Regions from separate parts of the Propionispora hippei DSM 15287 genome, predicted to be linked through region 2. Evidence: a T-box and tRNA genes for the amino acid it is inferred to sense, from the RefSeq annotation. Region 2 holds a T-box; the other holds one or more tRNA genes.
The links. A T-box is a leader RNA that pairs with one kind of tRNA and senses whether it is charged. The one in region 2 lies ahead of F3H20_RS00125 (valine--tRNA ligase), so its partner is inferred to be a tRNA-Val.
Positions count from the first base shown of each region.

Region 1: it has a tRNA-Val gene. The T-box ahead of F3H20_RS00125 (valine--tRNA ligase) is inferred to sense a tRNA for this amino acid. The anticodon was not compared.

Region 1 is NZ_FQZD01000004.1:225,570-236,515, reverse strand. Features, by position in the region: gene mutS (DNA mismatch repair protein MutS) at 1-2,311, opposite strand, end outside; gene miaB (tRNA (N6-isopentenyl adenosine(37)-C2)-methylthiotransferase MiaB) at 2,339-3,676, opposite strand; gene trxA (thioredoxin) at 4,176-4,496, opposite strand; gene F3H20_RS01195 (nitroreductase family protein) at 4,701-5,261, shown strand; RNA gene rnpB (RNase P RNA component class A) at 5,320-5,658, opposite strand; gene F3H20_RS01185 (Nif3-like dinuclear metal center hexameric protein) at 5,888-7,009, opposite strand; gene F3H20_RS01180 (tRNA (adenine(22)-N(1))-methyltransferase) at 7,000-7,689, opposite strand; tRNA gene F3H20_RS01175 (tRNA-Val) at 7,797-7,872, opposite strand; tRNA gene F3H20_RS01170 (tRNA-Glu) at 7,880-7,954, opposite strand; tRNA gene F3H20_RS01165 (tRNA-Ile) at 7,972-8,046, opposite strand; tRNA gene F3H20_RS01160 (tRNA-Asn) at 8,092-8,167, opposite strand; gene rpoD (RNA polymerase sigma factor RpoD) at 8,241-9,362, opposite strand; gene dnaG (DNA primase) at 9,408-10,946, opposite strand, start outside.
Region 2 is NZ_FQZD01000004.1:14,700-25,645, reverse strand. Features, by position in the region: gene F3H20_RS00125 (valine--tRNA ligase) at 1-1,304, opposite strand, end outside; T-box leader at 1,355-1,585, opposite strand; gene gltA (NADPH-dependent glutamate synthase) at 1,627-3,036, opposite strand; gene F3H20_RS00115 (sulfide/dihydroorotate dehydrogenase-like FAD/NAD-binding protein) at 3,021-3,875, opposite strand; gene F3H20_RS00110 (formate--tetrahydrofolate ligase) at 3,912-5,579, opposite strand; gene folD (bifunctional methylenetetrahydrofolate dehydrogenase/methenyltetrahydrofolate cyclohydrolase FolD) at 5,630-6,499, opposite strand; gene F3H20_RS00100 (UbiA-like polyprenyltransferase) at 6,524-7,372, opposite strand; gene F3H20_RS00095 (menaquinone biosynthesis decarboxylase) at 7,365-8,825, opposite strand; gene tatC (twin-arginine translocase subunit TatC) at 8,875-9,618, opposite strand; gene F3H20_RS00085 (Sec-independent protein translocase subunit TatA/TatB) at 9,629-9,817, opposite strand; gene F3H20_RS00080 (polyprenyl synthetase family protein) at 10,328-10,946, opposite strand, start outside.

The DNA of each region.
Region 1 (10,946 bases), 210 kb from region 2:
CACCGCCCGGCACAATCCGCCTCAGAAAAACAACTTCCTTGCCCCGTTCCTTTACGGCTACGGAATAGTTTTTTATGCTGCCATTCCACTCCGCCAAATCAGTCAGCTCATGATAGTGGGTGGCAAACAAGGTTTTTGCCTTAATCTTCTTTTTGATATGCTCAATAACCGCCTTGGCGATGCTCATACCATCAAAGGTGCTGGTTCCCCGGCCGATTTCATCCAGTATAATCAGGCTTTTCTGTGTGGCATGTTTAAGAATTTGCGCCACTTCATTCATTTCCACCATAAAGGTGCTTTGGCCGGTGGCCAAATCATCACTTGCCCCTACCCGGGTAAAGATACGATCCACCGGACAAATGCTGGCTTCCCGCGCCGGAATAAAACTGCCGATCTGCGCCAGCAGGACAAGTACGGCAACCTGACGCATATAGGTCGATTTGCCGGCCATATTCGGACCGGTAATGATCATCACTTCACTGTCGGTATGATTCAGCACCGTGTCATTAGGAACAAACATTTCCCGTACCAGCAAGCGTTCCACCACCGGATGCCGGCCGTCTTTAAGAATGATTTCATTTCTGGTGTTAATAGCCGGACGTATATAGTTATAGCGAGCCGCCGCTTCTCCCAAAGCAGTCAGTACATCCACCTGGGCGATTTGCCGGGCTGTCTGCTGAATTTCTTTAATCTTTTCTTTAATATAATCGCGAACTTCACTAAATAGATGGTATTCGATGGATACAATTTTCTCCTGGGCTCCAAGAATTTTGGTTTCAAAATCCTTGAGTTCCGGTGTGATGTATCGTTCGGCATTAGCCAGTGTTTGTTTACGTATATACTGTGCAGGGACTGCCGCCGCATGGGTATGGGTTACCTCCAGATAGTAACCGAATACTTTGTTGTAGCCTACCTTGAGCGATTTGATTCCCGTCTTTTCCCGTTCCTGTGACTCCAGCTCCTGTATCCATTTCTTACTGTCCCGCGAAATAAATCGCAGCTCATCCAGTTCGGCATGATAACCTTCTTTGATCATGCCGCCTTCGCGGACCGAAAAGGGTGGCGTATCCACAATGGCCGAAGCAATAAGTTCGACCACATCCGCATGGTTTCGTATCTGCCCCTGCAGATAGGCCAGCAACGGATCACGGATATCCTGCAAGCAATCCTTAATTTCAGGCACGATGTCTAAAGAAGCTTTTAAAGCGACCAAGTCCCGGGCATTGGCTGTTCCGACCTCAATCCTGGTTAATATACGCTCAAAATCATAAATTCCCGTTAACAGTCTATGTATGTTTTGGCGTACGACAGGCAATTCCAGGAAGCTTCCCACTGCATTCTGCCGGGCTGTAATTTCCTCAGTCTTCAATAACGGATATTCCAGCCACTTTTTTAAAAGCCGTCCGCCCATGGCGGTTTGGGTAAAGTCCAATACGGAGAACAATGTATCTTTTTTACTGCCGTCCCGCATATTGCGTGTTATCTCTAAATTCCTCAGCGTAGCTGCATCCAGAATAAGATGCTCGGCGGCATTGTATTTAACCAGGCAGTTAATATGTGACAAGTCGTTCTTTACTGTCTGCTGCAAATAGTGCAACAAACAACCTACAGCCATGCAAGCTCCAACAGCCTGGGGAAGCTCCGCCGGTGAAAAGAATTGCTGCGGCAAGGCCTTAATGGAATCAACATCCGACACATTCAGCGTAGTGACTGTGCAGCGGGAGAGCCGATTCTCGATAAAAGCTTCCAGTTCCGCTATATTTTCCAGCTTGGAGGCCAGCACCAGTTCGGCAGGCATCAGCCTAAACAATTGATCACACAGACCATTTAAACGATACAGTCCACTAAAAACCGTCCACAAACACTCACCAGTGGAAATATCAGCCGCGGCCAGACTGATTTCTTCGCTTTCTTCCCAAACAACCACCAAAAAATTATTATTCTGGTCAGGCAAAAGATTTTCCGATAATACAGTCCCCGGCGTAATAATCTTGATCACTTCCCGCCGTACCAATCCCTTTACCTGCTTGGGATCCTCCATTTGTTCGCAAATGGCAATTTTATAGCCTTTGCCAATCAGTTTGGCAATATAGGTATCTGCCGCATGATAAGGAATACCGCACATAGGAACTCTCGTATTCTGACCGCCCTCGCGAGAGGTCAGGGTGATTTCCAATTCCCTGGAAGCTAACTCGGCATCGGAAAAAAACATCTCATAAAAATCACCAAGCCGGAAAAACAAAATTTCTTCCGGATGCTTAGCCTTAATCTCGCGGTATTGCTCCAGCATAGGAGTATAACTTACGCTCATCGTCTCCTCCTTTTCCGGGAAAACAAGTTAATAATTATAGAGTTTGCCCTTTAATACCCAGGTCTGGGCACGATCTATTTTAACAGACAGCAATTGCCCGACCCGTTCCGGCCCCTGCTTGTCCCATAGTATGATTTTGTTGGTACGGGTACGCCCCATCAGTTTGGTGTCATCGTTTTTACTCGGCCCTTCCACCAGTACCTCCACCACATTGTCTTCCAATTGCTTATTAATTTCCAGGCTGATCGTATTCTGTACATCCATTAACGCCTGCAGTCTGGCTTTCTTTTCGGCAAGCGGAATCTGATCAGGCATAGTAGCTGCGGGAGTGCCTGACCGCTTGGAATAAATAAAGGTATAAGCAGCATCAAAACGGATTGTTTTTAGAAATTCCAGCGTTTCTTTGAATAATTCTTCAGTTTCGCCGGGAAATCCTACAATGATATCGGTCGTGATACTGGCCTGGGGAACTTTTTTTCTTATTTGCTCAATCAGTTTAGTATAGTACTCAGTGGTATAACCACGGTTCATTTTGGCTAAAACCCTATTGCTGCCTGACTGGATCGGCAGATGAAACTGCTCGCATATTTTTTTGCTTTGGCAAATTACATCAATAACAGCCTGATTCATATCACGGGGATGGGAAGTCATATAACGAATTCGTTCAATGGACTCCACCTGATCAACCCGCGCCAGCAATTGGGCAAAACCGTCTTCCTGTTTTTGATCCTTGCCATAGGAGTTTACATTCTGCCCCAACAAAGTGATTTCTTTAAAACCTTCCTGTCCTAACTGTTCTATTTCTTTAATAATATCCTTCATTGGCCGGCTGCGTTCCCGTCCACGCACATAAGGCACAATGCAGTAAGTGCAGAAATTATTGCAGCCATACATAATAGGGACATAAGCAGAAACCTTTCCCTTATGTACGGCAGGTACATTTTCAGCCAACCGTTCGGCCTGATCCCAGACAGCCAGCACTTTATCTTTTTTATTTTCCACCTCGGCAATTAATTCGGTTAATTTGTGAACATTATGTGTGCCTATGACAAAGTCGACATGGGCCGCTTTTTTAAAAATTTCATCCCGGTCTTTTTGAGCCATGCAACCGGCAATCCCAATAATCAGATTAGGATTTACCGCCTTAAGCCGTTTCAGTTCACCAATTTTTCCATAAATTTTCTGCTCGGCGCTTTCTCTGACGCAGCAGGTATTTATCATAATTAAATCGGCCTGATCCAGCTTATCGGTTAGTTCATAACCGACAGACTTCAGCTGTCCGACAAACCGTTCAGAATCATTTTCATTCATTTGGCATCCATATGTCAGCACGGACATACGTTTCGTCTGTATCGCATCCTGCATAAAAAGAATCATCTCCATAAAATATCTTGATGGTTATTATACCCTATATTAAAGCAGCAAACAACAACCCCTAGTGTAGTGACACGTTGACATTTCAGCTAAAGGACGCAGGATAAATTTTCATCTGCAAGGCGAAGGAATGAGACGTAGTGGTTCCTACACCGATTGACGACAACGAAGCAGCTGGAAATTTAGACAAGTAATTAAGCGAAATGTGAATGGGCCACTACACGATGGCTCCACCAACTTTAAAACTGAAAGATGATGACCCGCCCTAAAGCAGCAAAATGGCTCTTAGTTGGCACATACCAATAAGAGCCGTTTTCGTTATTGCCCTGCTGTATTATACGATCTTCCAATGCTCCCAAATAAGCTTGCAAAATCAAATAAGTCATTTGGTAAAATATTCCACGTGAAACATTGCGAAACCTGGAGAAAAACCACTGCCTTGCGGGAAAACCATCCCCTACATTTCACAGAAGCAAGATTTCCCAAAAAATTATAGGTTTTTCTCCAACGCAACACTAAAATCTTTACGGGGCCGGTACCCCACCAGGCGATTTATTTCCTGGCCTGCTTTAAAAATCAATATGGTCGGAATACTCATCACATTGTACTGGCTGGCCAGTTCCGCCTGCTCGTCAATATTAACCTTTGCAATGACGGCTTTCCCCTCATATTCCTCAGCTACCGCTTCTATTTCAGGCGCAACCATCTTACACGGACCACACCAGGAAGCCCAAAAATCAACTAATACCGGTTTGTCGGCAGCAATTGTCTGTGTAAATTCTGCCGGACTTGAAATGTTTATCACACTCACCTGCCATACCTCCCTATAATCCCATCAAGTTTATTATCTAAAAAAGGCTTTCATTAACACGGTAAAACAAAAACAATTATAATTAGAATTATATAGAATATTCTTCCAAAAGTCAATTGAGTTCCCACTGTGAGGACCTGACGTGCTTTACTTTTCCAGGATAATTTACTATGATAAAGGTAAATATTTTCGGGAGGTAGACCCATGGATTTCAAAGAAACGCTGTATAGCCGACGTTCTGTGCGTAAGTATACCGGTCATCTGGTGGATAAAAAAATAATCGAGGAACTATGCACTGCTGCGACCCAGGCTCCCAGTGCCACCAACGCCCAACCTTGGTGCTTTGGCGTAATTCAGGACCAAAACCTACTGTCCGCCTATTCCCAGCAAGTCAAGGCACATCTTATCGGTAAGATGGAAGAACTTCCTTCACTGCAGAAATATCATGCCCTGTTATCACGCGATGATTATGATATATTTTATGGTGCCGGCACACTTCTGCTTGTTTATGCCAAACCAGCCAGTCCGTTTGCTGTCACAGATTGCTGTCTGGCGGCGCAAAATGTGATGCTGGCGGCCCACAGCCTGGGTCTGGGAACCTGTTGGATTGGTTTTGCCCAGGAATTCCTGCAGCAGCCTCCTATCAAGCAAGAGCTAGGCATCCCGGAAACTTATGTTATGGTTGCACCACTGATTGTAGGCTATCCGGCCAGCGAGCAAGAACCGGTCGTAAAACATGCACCGGAAATAGTCTTCTGGAAATAACAATAACATGGCCGTTGTACGATAGGCTGCATGCAGCTTATCGTACAACGGCCATGAGCATTATGAGTCATCAATAAGCCGAGTTCTGTTCCGCTCGCGCGGCGACGATTATTTATCTAGGCTGTCAGTTGCCTGACAGCTCAAGCGACGCAACCCGGAAGGCTCAGCGGGCAGCTTCATCCCTTCCCTATTCGGTCTTGCTCCAAGTGGGGTTTACCTAGCCAATCAGTCACCTGATTGCTGGTGCGCTCTTACCGCACCGTTCCATCCTTACCTGGAAAATACCAGGCGGTCTACATTTCTGTGGCACTTTCCCTGAGGTCACCCTCGCTGGACGTTATCCAGCACCCTGCCCTACGGAGCTCGGACTTTCCTCAAATACGCCCTAGTGCTCCATCAACTCTGAAACTACAATTTCTTCACGGAGATTTTTTCGTAAGGCTTCGTTGTCGTCGGTTTACCTATGTTCAATAGGTGCACCTCCTCCGCCTTGCCTTACGAAAAAATCTCCGCAAATTTAATTTGCAGTTTTAAAATTGGCGGAACACTAGCGCATTCGCAATCGTCTTTTTGACTCATAACAACCGGATTATTATGTTATCAGTTATTTTACTTTGTGTCAAGCCTCAATAAAAATCAAACACATCTTTGGAACAACCAGTCCCTGACTCAATCTCGACGAACCATTTATTTTCTGTGGCACACCGTGTTAAATAGGCCGCTAAATCAGCAACTATAGGCTGTTCCGTCGCATAATGACCGGCATCAATAACCGTTAGGCCTGCCGCAATCGCTGCCTGAGCTTCATGATATTTTACATCGCCAGTTACTAATACATCCGCTCCTTCAGCAACTGCCTGGGCAATCAGTCCGGCCCCACTGCCGCCGCAAACAGCCACTTTACCGACCATACCTTCATGTTGACCGGCCACTTTCACAAAAGAAACCTCCAATGCCTGTTTAAGCAAGCAAATAAATTCCATCATACTGACCTTGTGGGACAAATCGCCAATGCGGCCCATTCCCAGCGGCACTCCCGGATTGAGCAGCCCATACAGATCATAAGCTACTTCTTCATAAGGGTGAGCCCGAAGCATCGCCGTAAGCACCCGGCTCTTGATCGCTTCCGGCAAAACAGTTTCCAGGCGGACTTCATCCACCCTTTCTAGTTGACCGGCCTTACCAATATATGGATCTGTTCCTTCTAACGGCAAAAAGGTACCTGTTCCTGCTGTTTGAAAGGAACAATGACTGTATTGTCCTATATGACCGGCTCCGGCGTCAGCCATGGCGGTTCGCACTTCTTCCACATGATTCTGCGGCACGTAGGCCACTAGTTTTAAAAGCTGCCCGGTTTGCTGAACAGCAAGAGGTTTTACGTTTTGGAGCGCTATTTTTTGGGCCAGACTGTCATTTACACCGCCTGCAGCAATATCCAGATTGGTATGTGCCGCAAATACCGCAATTTCGTTCTGCAGCAGTTTGGCCAGCATAACTCCTTCCGGTTTATCGGTACGGATACTTCTCAAGGAATGAAAAATGAGCGGATGGTGAGCAATAATCATATCAATATGATTGGCTGCCGCATAATCGATGACTGACAACGTCACATCCAAAACAACCAATATCTTTTTTATCTTTTGGGAGGGGCTACCTACCAGTAACCCTACATTGTCCCACTTCTCAGCCAGTTGAGCGGGAGCAAGACTATAAAGAGTATCCATAATCGCCTGACACTTCACAGACATGTACGCCACGCCTCCAACTCTTCTATTTTTTTTACAAGCCGCTGACAGCGTTCGGCGGCCTCCGTTGTTTTACTTAATTTCAGATTTTCAACTATTTTTTTATATTGTTTTATAATCTGCGTCATATGATATTCCAGCAGCGGGTGCTTTTGCCTCCACAAAACCGGTCCGATCTCATACAAAAGAGAATTCATGGCAGGCATCTCACCCGGCTCGGCCGCAATAATTTCATAAAGAATATCATCTTCTACAATCAGCTCTTCCTCGCAAATGGCCCACCGATGCTTCGTCAGCCATTGACGCATTAGCGCGGCGCCGATCATCGGCTGCACCACCAGGCGTTTAGCCGCTTGCACAACCGCCGGACAGGCATTAAGAATATCGGTCATGGTGGTTGCCCCCATTCCGGCAATCACTATGGTTTCCACTTCGCCAGGCTGTAAAACAGCTAAACCATCACCCAGCCGCAAGGAAATGCTCGACTGCAGCGAAGCCCGCTGTATCATATCTTGAGCAGCCAGATAAGGCCCCTGATTGACTTCGCCAGCTATGGCATGAGTAGCCACGCCATGCTCAACAAGATAAATGGGCAAATAAGCATGGTCCGTACCAATATCGGCTACCCCGGCTCCCGGTATAACCAACTTCGCGATGGCGGAGAGCCTCTTACTTAACGGCATATCCCATCACCTCTCCTTTTTAGTATATAACAAAATCCCGCTTTGCATAATTGACTTTTATCATAAATTAAAAAATGCAAAGCTTGTGCTTTGCATGTAAGTTCGTGTGGTGGGCGATGACAGGATCGAACTGCCGACATCCTGCTTGTAAGGCAGGCGCTCTCCCATCTGAGCTAATCGCCCGTATATTTGGTGACCCGTGGGGGAATCGAACCCCCGATACCGCCGTGAAAGGGCGGTGTCTTAACCGCTTGACCAACGGGCCATATAATATAAATCAGTTGGTGGGCCCACCTGGGATCGAACCAGGGACCAGCCGGTTATGAGCCGGCTGCTCTACCGCTGAGCTATAGGCCCATAAAAACAGGATTTCCAAAGAAATCCTGTTTACTGTAACAAAAATGGCTCCTCGAGTAGGACTCGAACCTACGACCGATCGGTTAACAGCCGATTGCTCTACCAACTGAGCTATCGAGGAATGTCACCAACGAAATATATTATATACTAGTATTATAAGTTGGTCAATATTTATTTTTCCTTAAAGGCTTATTTTATTCTAAAAAGTCTTTTAGTTTCTTACTCCGGCTCGGATGTCGCAGTTTTCGGAGCGCTTTGGCTTCAATCTGACGGATACGTTCCCTAGTAACACCAAAATGTTGTCCTACTTCTTCCAAAGTACGCGCCCGGCCGTCGTCCAGGCCGAATCTCAATCGCAAGACTTTTTCCTCCCGCGGGGTTAATGTCTCCAGAACTTCCTCCAATTGCTCTTTTAAAAGCATGAACGAAGCGGCCTCCGCCGGCGCCGGTGCATCCTGATCCTCAATGAAATCCCCCAAATGAGAGTCTTCTTCTTCCCCAATCGGGGTTTCCAAGGATACCGGTTCCTGGGCAATTTTCATAATCTCCCGCACCCGGTCAACACTGATCTCCATTTCACGGGCAATTTCCTCGGGCAATGGTTCACGCCCCAACTCCTGTAGAAGCTGGCGGGATACCCGGATCAGTTTATTAATTGTTTCCACCATATGGACCGGAATCCGGATTGTCCGGGCCTGATCGGCTATCGCCCTGGTAATTGCCTGCCGAATCCACCAAGTTGCGTAGGTACTAAATTTATAGCCTTTATTATAATCAAATTTCTCAACCGCTTTAATAAGCCCCAGGTTACCCTCCTGAATTAAATCCAGGAAAAGCATCCCCCTGCCCACATAGCGCTTGGCAATACTGACAACCAAACGCAAATTGGCTTCAGCCAGCCGGCGCTTAGCTTCCTCATCACCGTTCTCCATCCGTTGGGCCAGTTTAATTTCCTCATCAGCATTTAAGAGCGGGACACGGCCGATTTCTTTGAGATACATTCTCACAGGATCATCAATACTGATTCCTTCCGGAATGCTTAGGTCAATATCCACCTCTTCCGGCGTTACCTCTTCCATCTCTGAAATATCTGGTTCCCCTATGCTTTCTACATCTGGAATTTCATCGACAATCTCAATACCCTTGCTGGAAAAAACTTCATACATATCATCAATTTCGTCGGGAGATAAATCATCGCCTTGGAGAGTGTCCATTATTTCAGCATAGGTCAGAACACCGCCACGTTGTTTTCCTTTATGCAATAATTCATTAACATGCTCATTAGATACATTAGGTACATTCTTTTTCTCTGTCATTCTTACTCCCCCCCTCCATTGACAATACAATTAGGCAAGCACTTACTATGACTGGTGCAATTTAGTAATTTCATCATTAATTCGCTGACTTTCCGCCAATTCCTGCAGAAAGCTACTATCCCCCATACGATGTAATTCATCAGCACGCAGCCGATGTTCTTCATATAATTTTTTCAGACTGAACAGACGGATCTTCTTTATGCAGTCATCAACCATTTGTGTCATATTGGTTAATTGTATATCCATTAGCATAATGTGAGAAAATTCCAGGGCCGCCTCTTCTCCGAGAGTTTCCTGAAAACTGATATCTGTAATATTTTTCTCCATATTATACGCATTGCATATTGATTTCATTATTTTTTTTCTGCGTTCATCCTGAATATCTTCCGGTGTCAATTGTACTTCAATATATGGTATAATCGACATATCCTCACACATAAAGCGTATAATAGTTTTTTCAGCCTGCTCCGTGGGACTGACCTGCCGATTTTTCAAATAAACCGCACTACTATCCTTTCCCACATTTACAATTCTATCCTTTTTTTCAATATTTAAATATTTACGCAGTTCACTGCGAATAGAATTTTCATCAATGGACAACGCCTCGGATGTTTGCGTAATGTACTCATTTATCTCAACCGCATTGTCAAGCGAGGCTAAAACAGGAATCATTTTACTGACCACTGCCACCTTGCCTTCTAGCGTAGAATAATCTATGGTTTGTAAAGAGTTGCGCAAACTATACTCCACAAGCGAAAGACTCTCGGTAATAAGCAGTTTAAAAGCATCGGCCCCATGTTTTCTGATATATTCATCAGGATCTTTGCCATCGGGAATTGCTATCACTTTAATAGTTATGCCCAATTTTTTAGCGATTTCCAACGCTCTGAGCGTAGCATTCTGTCCGGCTGCATCACTGTCATAGGCAAACACAATTTCATGAACCGATCGCAGGCTTTTTGCCTGTTCCAGGGTAAACGCCGTCCCTAACGACGCCACCGTGTTTTTTACACCGGCTGAATGAGCCGCAATAACATCCATGTAACCTTCTACAACGATGGCCTGTCCTGTCTCCCGGATAAATTTATCTGCCAGATTAAGCCCGAATAAAATATGCCGCTTATTAAAGATTAGCGTCTCCGGCGAATTAAGATATTTAGGCTGGCTATCATCAAGCACTCTTCCGCCAAAACCGACAACACGACCACGCAAATCACAGATAGGAAACATAATCCGGTTGCGAAACCTGTCATAAGCGCCTTCACCGGAATTTCTCTCAGCAGCCAAACCAGCCTTAATCATGGTCTCAAGCTGAATACCTCTTGTGGAAAGCCCGTTCACCAGCTTATCCCACGCCGGCGGAGCGAATCCTAGACCAAATTGCTTGACCGCTTCCTGTGTAATTCCCCGGCGCTCCAGGTATTTCCTTGCTCCTTCAGCAAAATTTGTTTTCGTAAGACAGGCATAAAAAAAATCCCTGGCTAATTCATTGGCACGGAACAAAGTAGCCCTTTCCCGCTCAAGCTGGCGCTCCTTTTCTGTCTTTTCCTTCTCTGGCACCGGAATATTAAGTTTATTAGCCAG
Region 2 (10,946 bases):
GCCGTCGGTGAATTGCGGGAAACGACTGTTTCACCGCAGGCACAGTACCAGGCTGGGATGCGATGGCCCCACCAGATTTGCCGTGATATGCACCAGTCTCTGATATTTTCCAGCCAATTTAAGTAAATCTTCGTGAACCGCTCAGGAACAAATTTTATTTTACCCGACCGCACAGCTTCAATAGCCGGTTCGGCCAAAGGCTGCATCCGCACATACCACTGTTTGGAGATTAACGGCTCCACCACCGTCGCGCAGCGCTGGCAATGCCCAACCGCGTGGGAATGATCCTCGATCTTCACCAGGAAGCCCTGTTCCCTTAAATCGCTGACTAACAGCTTACGGCATTCATAGCGGTCCAGACCGCTGTATTTACCGGTGCTTTCCGACATGGTACCATTCGGTTCGATAACGATAATCTCCGGCAGTTCATGGCGCAGGCCCATTTCGAAGTCATTCGGATCATGGGCGGGCGTTACCTTGACGGCACCGGTTCCAAAGGCTGGATCGACATATTCGTCAGCGATAACCGGAATGCTGCGTCCCACTAATGGCAATATCAGATGTTTGCCGATAAGCTGTTTATAACGGCTGTCTTCCGGATGAACGGCTACGGCGGTATCGCCCAGGATGGTTTCCGGTCGGGTGGTGGCAACAATCAGCGATTCGTCCGGATTGCCTTCAACAAAATATTGAACATGATATAAGTGCCCCGGCTTTTCCTCGTGCTCCACCTCAATATCGCTTAACGCCGTATGGCAGCGGGGACACCAATTGGTAATACGGTTGCCCTGGTAAATAAGCCCCTTTTCGTACAAGCTTACAAAAACTTCCCGCACTGCCTTGGAGCAGCCTTCATCCATGGTAAAGCGCTCCCGCTCCCAGTCGCAGGAGGCGCCCAGGCTTTTCAACTGAGTGAGAATGCGGCTGCCGTAGAGCTTTTTCCACTCCCATACCTTGTCGATAAACGCCTCCCGACCTAAATCATAGCGAGAGACATTATCCTTGGCCAGCATTTCTTCCACTTTAATCTGCGTGGCAATACCGGCATGATCGGTGCCCGGCATCCACAGGGTGTTATAGCCCTGCATCCGGCGCCAGCGGATTAAAATATCCTGCAGCGTATTGTCTAGCGCATGTCCCATATGTAGCTGTCCCGTTACATTGGGCGGCGGAATCACAATGCTGTACGGGTCCTTATCCGATGCGGCCGCTGCATGAAACAGCTGGTTTTCCTCCCAAAATTGGTACCATTTTTTTTCTACTGTCTGCGGATCGTACACAGTAGCAATCTGTTGTTCTTCCATGTTTATACCTCCTGAAGGATAAAATCATAACAAAAAAGCTCTTTCGCCCCGGAAAGGACGAAAGAGCCTGCTTTCGTGTTACCACCTTGCTTCTCCGGCAAAAGCTGCCTTCCGCCGGACTCAAACACCATAACGCGGTGATTCGGCCGCACCTACTGACTTTCGTTCAATGCGGCGGCTCCGGGATGACCTTCGGCCCTACTGCGCCGGGAGATCTCACAGCCAAGGATCTCTTCTCTGACAGCCAGTCATGAACCTACTCTTCCCATCATAACCTTTTAACCATATATCAGTTACACTATACTGCCTAACGCAGACAATGTCAAGCCTGACCGGCCCGTTTGCCGCTTAAATAAGCGTCGATGGCGGCAGCAGCCTTCTTGCCGGCGCCCATAGCCAAAATAACGGTAGCAGCCCCTGTCACGATATCGCCGCCGGCAAATACACCAGGCTTGCTGGTGGCGCCGGTTTCGGGATCGGCCACAATATTTCCCTTCTTATTCGTTTCCAGGCCTTTCGTGGTGGACTGGACCAGCGGGTTCGGCCCCTGGCCGATGGCGATGATCACCGTATCGGTAGGCAGCACGAACTCGGAGCCGGGAATTTCCACCGGCCGGCGGCGGCCCGAAGCGTCCGGTTCACCTAGTTCCATGCGGATGCATTTCAGGCCGGTAACCCAGCCTTCCTGATTGCCCTGCACCTCTACCGGCGCCGTCAGCAACGTAAAAATAATGCCTTCCTCTTTGGCATGGTGAATTTCTTCCAGTCTGGCCGGCAGTTCGGTCTCGGAACGGCGGTATACGATATGCACCTCTTCCGCCCCCAGCCGCAATGCCGTACGGGCCGCATCCATCGCCACATTGCCGCCGCCGACAACGGCCACTTTTTTGCCCACATGAATGGGTGTACCCGTATCAGGGAAACGGTATGCTTTCATCAAATTGCAGCGGGTTAAAAATTCATTGGCTGAATATACGCCGTTGAAATTTTCACCGGGGATGTGCATGAAGTGGGGCAGTCCGGCCCCGGTGCCGATGAATACAGCATCAAAGCCTTCCTCCTCGATCAGTTCGTCTACCGTAAAGGTTCGTCCGATAACCGCATTTACTTCGATAGTAACACCCATCTGGCGGAGGCCGTCAATTTCCGCCTGCACAATCTCTTTCGGCAGACGGAATTCGGGGATACCGTACATCAGCACGCCGCCCGGCAAATGGAGCGCCTCGAAAATCGTAACTGCATAGCCTTTTTTAGCCAATTCACCGGCAGCGCTTAAGCCGGCCGGACCGGAACCGATGACAGCTACCTTTTGTCCGACTGCCGCCGCAGCGGCAGTTGCCGCACTTTCACCCTGTTGGCGGGCGTAATCGGCTGCATAGCGTTCCAGGCGGCCAATGCCGACCGCTTCGCCTCTTTTGGTCAGTACGCAGAACTTTTCGCATTGGTCTTCCTGGGGGCAAACACGGCCGCAAATGGCCGGCAAGCCGTTAACTTCTTTTATATTGGCAATGGCGGCTTCCATGTCGCCTTCTTTTATATGCTTGATAAACGCCGGAATATCGACATCCACCGGACAACCCTTCCGGCAGGGAGCAGCTTTACAGTTCAGGCAGCGGGAAGCCTCGGCCTGAGCCAGTTCGGCCTCATAGCCCAGCGCCACTTCGTCAAAATTGCGGGCCCTTACCTTGGGATCCTGTTCGGGCATAGCATTCTTCTTTAGTGAGAGTGACATTTGCATCCCCCTTCCCTGGTTGACGCACAGTGTTCGGCATACTGTTTTTCTTTCGGAATATACATGCGCTGCCGCGCCACCAGACCGGCAAAGTCGACTTTATGAGCATCAAACTCCGGTCCGTCTACGCAGGCAAATTTATTCTCCTCACCGACCGACACACGACAGCCGCCGCACATCCCGGTTCCGTCCACCATAATCGGGTTCAGGCTGACCACGGTAGGAATCTGATAAGGACGGGTGACTTCGGCCACATTGCGCATCATGATCACCGGACCGATGGCAACAACCAAATCAATTTTCTTCCCTTCGGCAATCATTTGCTTTAAAGGATCGGTAACAAATCCTTTAATGCCTTTAGAGCCATCATCGGTGGCAATATGCAGCGTATCGCTGACAGCCGTCATTTCCTCTTCATAAATCAAAATCTCCTTATTTCGGGCCCCGATAATCGAGATCACCTCATTGCCGGCCGCCTTCATGCCCCGGGCAATCGGATACACCGGTGCAATTCCAATGCCGCCGCCGACACAAACCACGGTGCCGAAGTTTTCAATATGAGTCGGTTTGCCTAAAGGACCAACCAGATCCAGCAGGCTGTCGCCCTCGTTCAAAGTGCCCAGCAGTTTCGTCGATGCGCCAACTTCCTGGAAGATCAACGTGATACTGCCTTCTTCACGGTCAAAGTCGGCAATGGTCAAAGGCACCCGTTCCCCATCTTCATCAATCCGCAAAATAACAAATTGGCCCGGCTGCGCTTTTTTGGCAATCAGCGGCGCCTGCATTTTAAACAGCTTTACATTGGGCGCCAATTCCTGTTTCAAGAGTATTTTATACACGATAATCCTCCTTAAGTGAAAACTAATCTATTCCTATTAAAAAATCCCGGTAATCGTTCCCTGCTCATCAATATCCATATTGACTGCAGCCGGTTTTTTCGGCAAACCGGGCATTGTCATGATTTCACCGGTCAGGGCTACCAAAAAGCCGGCGCCGGCCGCTACCCGGACTTCACGTACCGTAATGGTAAAGCCCTGCGGCCGCCCCAGTTTGGTCATGTCGTCACTGAGTGAATACTGCGTCTTGGCCATACAAACGGGTGTCTTATCAAAGCCAAGCTCGGTCAGCTCCCGAATGGTTTTTTCCGCTCCCGGGGTATAATTCACGCCATCTGCGCCATAGATTTCTCTGGCAATAGCAGTAATTTTCTCCTTAATCGGCGCTTTTTCATCATAGATATAAGTAAAACTGCTTTCCTGTTCACAGGCGGCCAAGACTTTCTCGGCCAGTTCCGTGCCGCCGGCACCGCCTTTGGCCCATACCTCGGAAATAGCCACTTCCGCTCCCATAGCCAGGCACTTTTCCTTCACGTGCTGCAGTTCGGCCGGCGTGTCGTTCGGGAAGGCATTAATGGCTACCACCGCCGGCAGTCCGAATTTATGGGTATTTTCAATATGCTTAATCAAATTGTGTATGCCCGAATCAAGAGCGGCCAGATTTTCCCTGTTTAAATCGGGTTTCGGCACACCGCCGTGCATTTTAAGCGCCCGGACAGTAGCCACAATAACTACCGCCGCCGGTTTTAAACCGGCAAAGCGACACTTAATATTGAGGAATTTCTCGGCCCCCAGATCAGCGCCAAAACCGGCTTCGGTGACAACTACATCGGCCAGCTTCAAGGCATATTTTGTGGCCGTCACGCTATTACAGCCATGGGCAATATTAGCAAAGGGCCCGCCATGCACAAAAGCCGGGGTGTTCTCCAAGGTCTGCACCAAATTAGGCTTGATGGCATCCTTGAATAACAGCGTCAGAGCGCCGGTGACCTGCAGTTCCTCCACTGTTACCGGTTTTCCCTCGTAGGTGTAGGCCACGACAATTCGTCCAATCCGCCGCTTCATATCCATCAGATCATTGGCAAGACATAGAATGGCCATCAGTTCGGAGGCTACCGTTATATCAAAGCCGCTTTCGCGGGGCACGCCATTTACCTTGCCACCCAAACCGCAGATGACTGACCGGAGCGCCCGGTCGTTCAAATCCAGCACCCGGCGCCAGGTAATACGGCGGGGGTCAATTCCCAGTTCATTGCCATGATGAATGTGATTGTCAATCACAGCCGCCAGCAAATTGTGCGCCGTGGTAATCGCGTGAAAATCACCGGTAAAATGCAAATTAATATCTTCCATCGGTACGATCTGGGCGTAACCGCCGCCGGCGGCACCACCCTTGATGCCAAAGCAGGGTCCCAGCGACGGTTCCCGCAAGGCAATAACTACCTTCTTTTGCAGCCGCCGCAGCGCATCGCCAAGACCGACGGTGGTCGTCGTCTTGCCTTCGCCGGCCGGCGTCGGATTAATCGCTGTCACCAGCACTAATTTGCCGTCGGGTTTATCTTTCAGGCGCTGCCAGGTCGCTAACGAAACTTTAGCCTTATGTTTACCATACAGTTCTACTTCGTCTTCCGGAATGTCCAGTTCACGGGCTACTTCCAGGATGGGCTTCATGACCGCCGCCTGGGCAATCTCCACATCACTTTTCAACCTGAACCCTCCCCCAGTTTTGTATTTTATCCAAAGCTAAATACGGTTCCTTAAACCTGTACCTTATGCTGAATTTGGGCCGCTTTGACTGTATTATAGAGCAGCATGGCAATGGTCAGTACTCCCACACCGCCCGGTACCGGCGTAATTGCTGAAGCAATCTCTTTGACCGCGTCAAAATCGACATCGCCGACAATCTTCTTATCGCCCACCCGGTTAATCCCCACGTCAATGACAACCGCTCCCGGTTTTACCATATCGCTGGTAACAAATTTAGGTTTGCCGATGGCGGCAACCAGAATATCGGCTTCACGGGTTATGGCCGCCAAATCCTGTGTGCAGGAATGGCAAACGGTTACTGTCGCATGGCGGGCCAGCAATAAATGGAACATCGGCTTACCGACAATATTGCTGCGCCCCAGCACGACCGCCCGCTTCCCTTTTATCGGCAGGCCGGCCAGTTCCAGGAGACGAATACAGCCATGGGGCGTACAGGGTACCAGTTCTTCCTGTCCGGTAGCCAGTTTACCCACATTGACCGGATGGAAACCATCCACATCTTTTGCCGGCTGAATCGCTTCCAGTATCTCGCTTTCATAGGGTTTTATATGTTCCGGCAAAGGCAGTTGCACCAGGATGCCATGAACCGCCGGATCCTGGTTCAGACCGTCAATCACCGTCAACAGCTCTTCCTTACTAACCTGCTCCGGCAAACGAATGACCTGGGAATGTACCCCCATCTCCAGGCTGGTTTTATGCTTGTTCGCCACATAGATTTGGGAGGCAGGATTTTCGCCGACAATCACCACCGTCAGCCCCGGTGTAATGTCATATTGTTGCTTTAATATTTCAACTTTTTTCCTGGTTTCTTCCTTGATCTGGCTGGCGAAAAACTTTCCATCCAATAGTTGCGCCGACAATGCTGCGTCACTCCTTCGTGGTTTTTATAGTAAAAAATTCAGCATAGTAAAAAGTAAAATAAAAATGCCTACAAGACCGTTTCTCATAAAATAGGCCTGTGTTACCCGGCTGAAATCGCCGTCACTCACCAGGCGGTGCTGATAAATAAGCACCAGAGCCGCTAAAATCACGCCACCAAAATAGATAGCTCCCAGCTGCAATTGATAGCCAACCAGCCCAAAACAGCCAATACTGAAGGCATGCATGTACCGGGATAGCGTCAATGCTCCGGGTATGCCAAACCGCACAGGCATCGAATGAAGACCGTGCTGTTTATCAAATGCGACATCCTGGCAGCCGTAAATCACATCAAATCCGGCAATCCAGATTCCTACAGCCAGTCCCAGGTACACGGCCGGCCAGGCCAGCGAGCCGGTAATCGCAATCCAGGCGCCGGTCGGCGCAATAGACAGGGCCAGACCAAGCACCAAGTGGCAGGTCCAGGAAACTCGCTTCATATAAGGATACACCGCCAGCGGAATAACCGCCAGAGGCACCAGTTTCACACAAACCGGCTGCAGATGGGCGGCAGCCAGCACAAATACGCCAAGACTTGCCGCAATCAGCAACACAACTTCACCGGGAGTGACAGCGCCGGTTACCATCGGCCGCTTGGTAAAGCGGGGATGGAGCCGGTCATATTTTAAATCAATTAAGGCGTTTAACCCCATAGCCGCGCTGCGAGCGCCCACCATGGCTAAGGTGATCCAAAACAGATCGCCCATAGCCGGGATTCCCTGCACGGCAAGGATAGCCCCCATGTACGCGAAGGGCAGGGCAAAAACCGAATGGGATAGTGCGATGTTTTCCAGATGCGCTTTGAGTTTATTCAAGACCAAGATCCTTCCATTTGGCGTCCACTAGCCGTTTTATCTCGTCGGACATCACAATCTCATCGGGCCATTCGCGATGATTGCCTTCCTCCGGCCAGGTCTTGGTCGCATCAATGCCCACTTTGGTACCCCAGTTGGGCATCGGCGAGGAGTGATCCAGCACATCCAGCGGACCATCCACCATGACAATATCCCGGCGGGCGTCAATATTGTTAAAGACGCGCCACCAAACCTCACTCATATCCTGCACATTGACATGGGAATCGACTACGATCACCATTTTAGTAAACATCATCTGCCCCATCCCCCAAATAGCATGCATGACTTTCTTCGCATGCTGAGGGTAGCTCTTTTTGATTGCCACGACTGCACAATTATGAAATACGCCTTCCAGCGGCAGGTTAATATCAATAATTTCCGGTAACTGGGCCTGCAATAGCGGTAAAAAGATCCGCTCGGTGGCTTTCGCCAGATAGCAGTCTTCCATCGGCGGCTTGCCAACGACAGTCGCCGGATAGATTGGATTTTTCCGGTGCGTAATGCAGGTAATATGAAAGACCGGATAGTCATCGGCCAGCGAATAGTAGCCGGTGTGGTCGCCAAAGGGGCCTTCCCGCCTTACCTCGTCAATTTTCACATACCCCTCCAGTACGATTTCCGACTGAGCGGGAACCTCCACATCCACCGTTTCACATTTAATCATTTCCACCGATTTTTTCCGTAAAAAACCGGCGAAAACCATTTCGTCAATATCTTTAGGCAGCGGTGCCGTCGCGGCATAGGTAAGCGTCGGGTCACCGCCGATAGCCACTGCCACTTCAATGCGGTCCAGCCCCTTTTCCCGGTAGGCCCGGTAATTTTCAGCGCCGTTTTTATGTATATGCCAGTGCATACCTGTTGTATTATCGTCAAATACCTGCAGACGGTACATGCCAACGTTCCGTTTGCCGTTTAGCGGATTTTTCGTAAAAACCAGCGGCAGGGTAATAAATTTCCCGGCGTCCCCCGGCCAGCACTTAAGTATGGGAAACTTAGCCAGCGACGGCCGGTCTTTAATAATGACCTCCTTGCAGGGCGCTGATTTCACATATTTCGGAAAATTAATCGCCCGCTTGGCGGTGGGAATGATCCTTACCAAGTCCAGTTTATTTTGCAGGGAAATGTGCGGTAGTTTTAAAATGCTGCGAATTTCGTCGGCAATATCGTCCACCTTCTCGACGCCAAAAGCCAGCGCCATCCGTTCCATACTGCCGAAAGCGTTCATCAATACAGGCATATCATAGCCCTTCACATTTTCAAACAGGAGGGCAACATTTTTATCACCCTTCATTTTGGAAACCCGGTCGGTAATTTCGGTAATCTCCAAATCGGCATCAACGCTTTGTGCAATGCGCCTGAGCCAGCCCCGCTTTTCCAGGGCTTCGATAAACTCTCTTAAATCGGTAAAAGCCATAAGCTCATCCTTTCCATGAATCCCCTCGTATATATCGTGTATATATTGTTTATTTACGCAGCAAATATTTGACCATAAAAATGCTTAATTCATATAAAAGCAGCATGGGTACGGCTATCATCGTCTGGGAAAATATATCTGGAGTCGGCGAAATGACCGCACCGATTACAAAAGCCAGTACTAAAACGACCTTGCGTTTAGCTTTTAAAAAGGCGGACCCAATGACGCCCAGTTTCGCCAATACTAGAATAAACAAGGGAAGCTCAAAAACAAAGCCAAAGGGCAGCAAAAAAGAAATAACAAAAGATAGATATTCCCCCAGAGAAAACATGGGCTGCAAATTCTCCGTGGCAAAGCCAAGGAAAAAATTCAGTCCCGCCGGCAATGCAAAAAAGTAAGAAAAAACCACACCGGCAAAAAAAAGCACCACCGATGACGGAATCAAAATAAAGGACAGCGTCCGTTCGGTCCGGGTAAGAGCCGGTACAATAAAAGCCCATAGCTGGTACAGTACCACAGGCAAAGCCGCCAAAAAACCGGCGAAAAAAGAAACCTTAAGATAAGTAAAAAAAACTTCTGCCGGGTTCATAAAATACAATTTACCGGCAGGAGCAGCAATAAAGTTCACTAATTTTTCGGCATAAAAATAACTCACTGTACTTGTAATGCCAACCGCAATAAGACTGATAATAATCCGCTTACGGAGTTCCTGCAAATGATCAACCAGTGACATTTCACCAATATTGGAGGAAACAACCGTTGTTTCCTCCTCTTTGCTCTCTATACTAGTCATGCAAGCTGCCTCACTTTTTTTCTTCAGCTTTGACTTCCGGTTTTGTTTCTTCTTTCGTCAATTCGCCGCTCGTTGCCTTGCGGAATTCCTGAATCCCTTTACCCAATGCCTTGCCTACCTCCGGCAGTTTGCCGGGACCAAATACGACAAGAGCAATAACCAGGATCAATATTAATTCGGTCATACCAATATTAAACATTGTCATATCACCTTCCGACTTTATTTACACAGACTCATTATACCTATTCCTACTCTAAAAAACAACCTAGTGGTCATTCTACTTTGAAAGCGTAAAAGAATTCGCGGTTTTTCCGCAAGGCGAGGCGAAGGAGGAGCGCCTACCGAACATAGGTAAGACAACAACAAAGCATTGCGAAAAAGGCACGTGAAAGTAATTATGGCTTCAGGTTAGACAGACCACTGATTCATTCGCCCCGCGCGTCCTGACGGATTTTTTCCCACCTGGCTGCGTCAGCAAAACCTTAAAATAGCCCAACTACTCCTCAGTTTTTCTTTCTTGCCAGGCGAAAAAATCTCCCGCCATGCCGACAGCCTCTTTCCATCACTGGCTCCCTAATAGAAAAACAGAGACGTTAAACGTCTCCTGTAGTATACCCTATTGCCTATATAATAACTGGTAAGCCCTGTGGCAACCAAGCCTGTCATCGGCCCACTTACGGTTTATCGCCAGATAATATTATAATTTCAATCAATAATTGCGTAAGCCGACATAATCGGCAATGGTAATCAAGGTTTCCCGGATTTCTTCCGGTAAAGACGCCGGCAGGCATTGCCGGGCCTCATTCAAATAATCATCCACCCGGCTATAGCAATACTCAACCGCCTTAGTTCCATGCATGATTTCGAGCCCCCGCGCCACCTGACCGTCCGCCATATTGCGTTCGGTTACAATGGAGCGCAGTTCCTCCCTGTCAGCACTATGCTGCAAAGCGTAAATCACCGGCAGCGTCACAATACCCTGTCGGAGATCATTGCCCGCCGGTTTACCAAGCTGCTCGGAAGAGGCGGTAACATCCAAAATATCGTCAGTAATCTGAAAAGCCATACCCAGACTGTAGCCATAGCAGCGAAGCGCTGCCAACTCCGTTTCGGAAAGCTCCGCCGTCATGCCTCCCAGTACGCAACTGGCTGCCAGAAAATCAGCCGTTTTTTTGGCAATCCTCACCAGATATTCCTCTTCGGTTTGCTGCGGATTATAGATATCCTTGTTTTGGATAATCTCACCTTCACACATGGAGCAAATAACTTCCGCCAAAATCTTCAGCATATTGTTGTTAACAAGGCCGGAAATCAGGGAAAATGCTTTA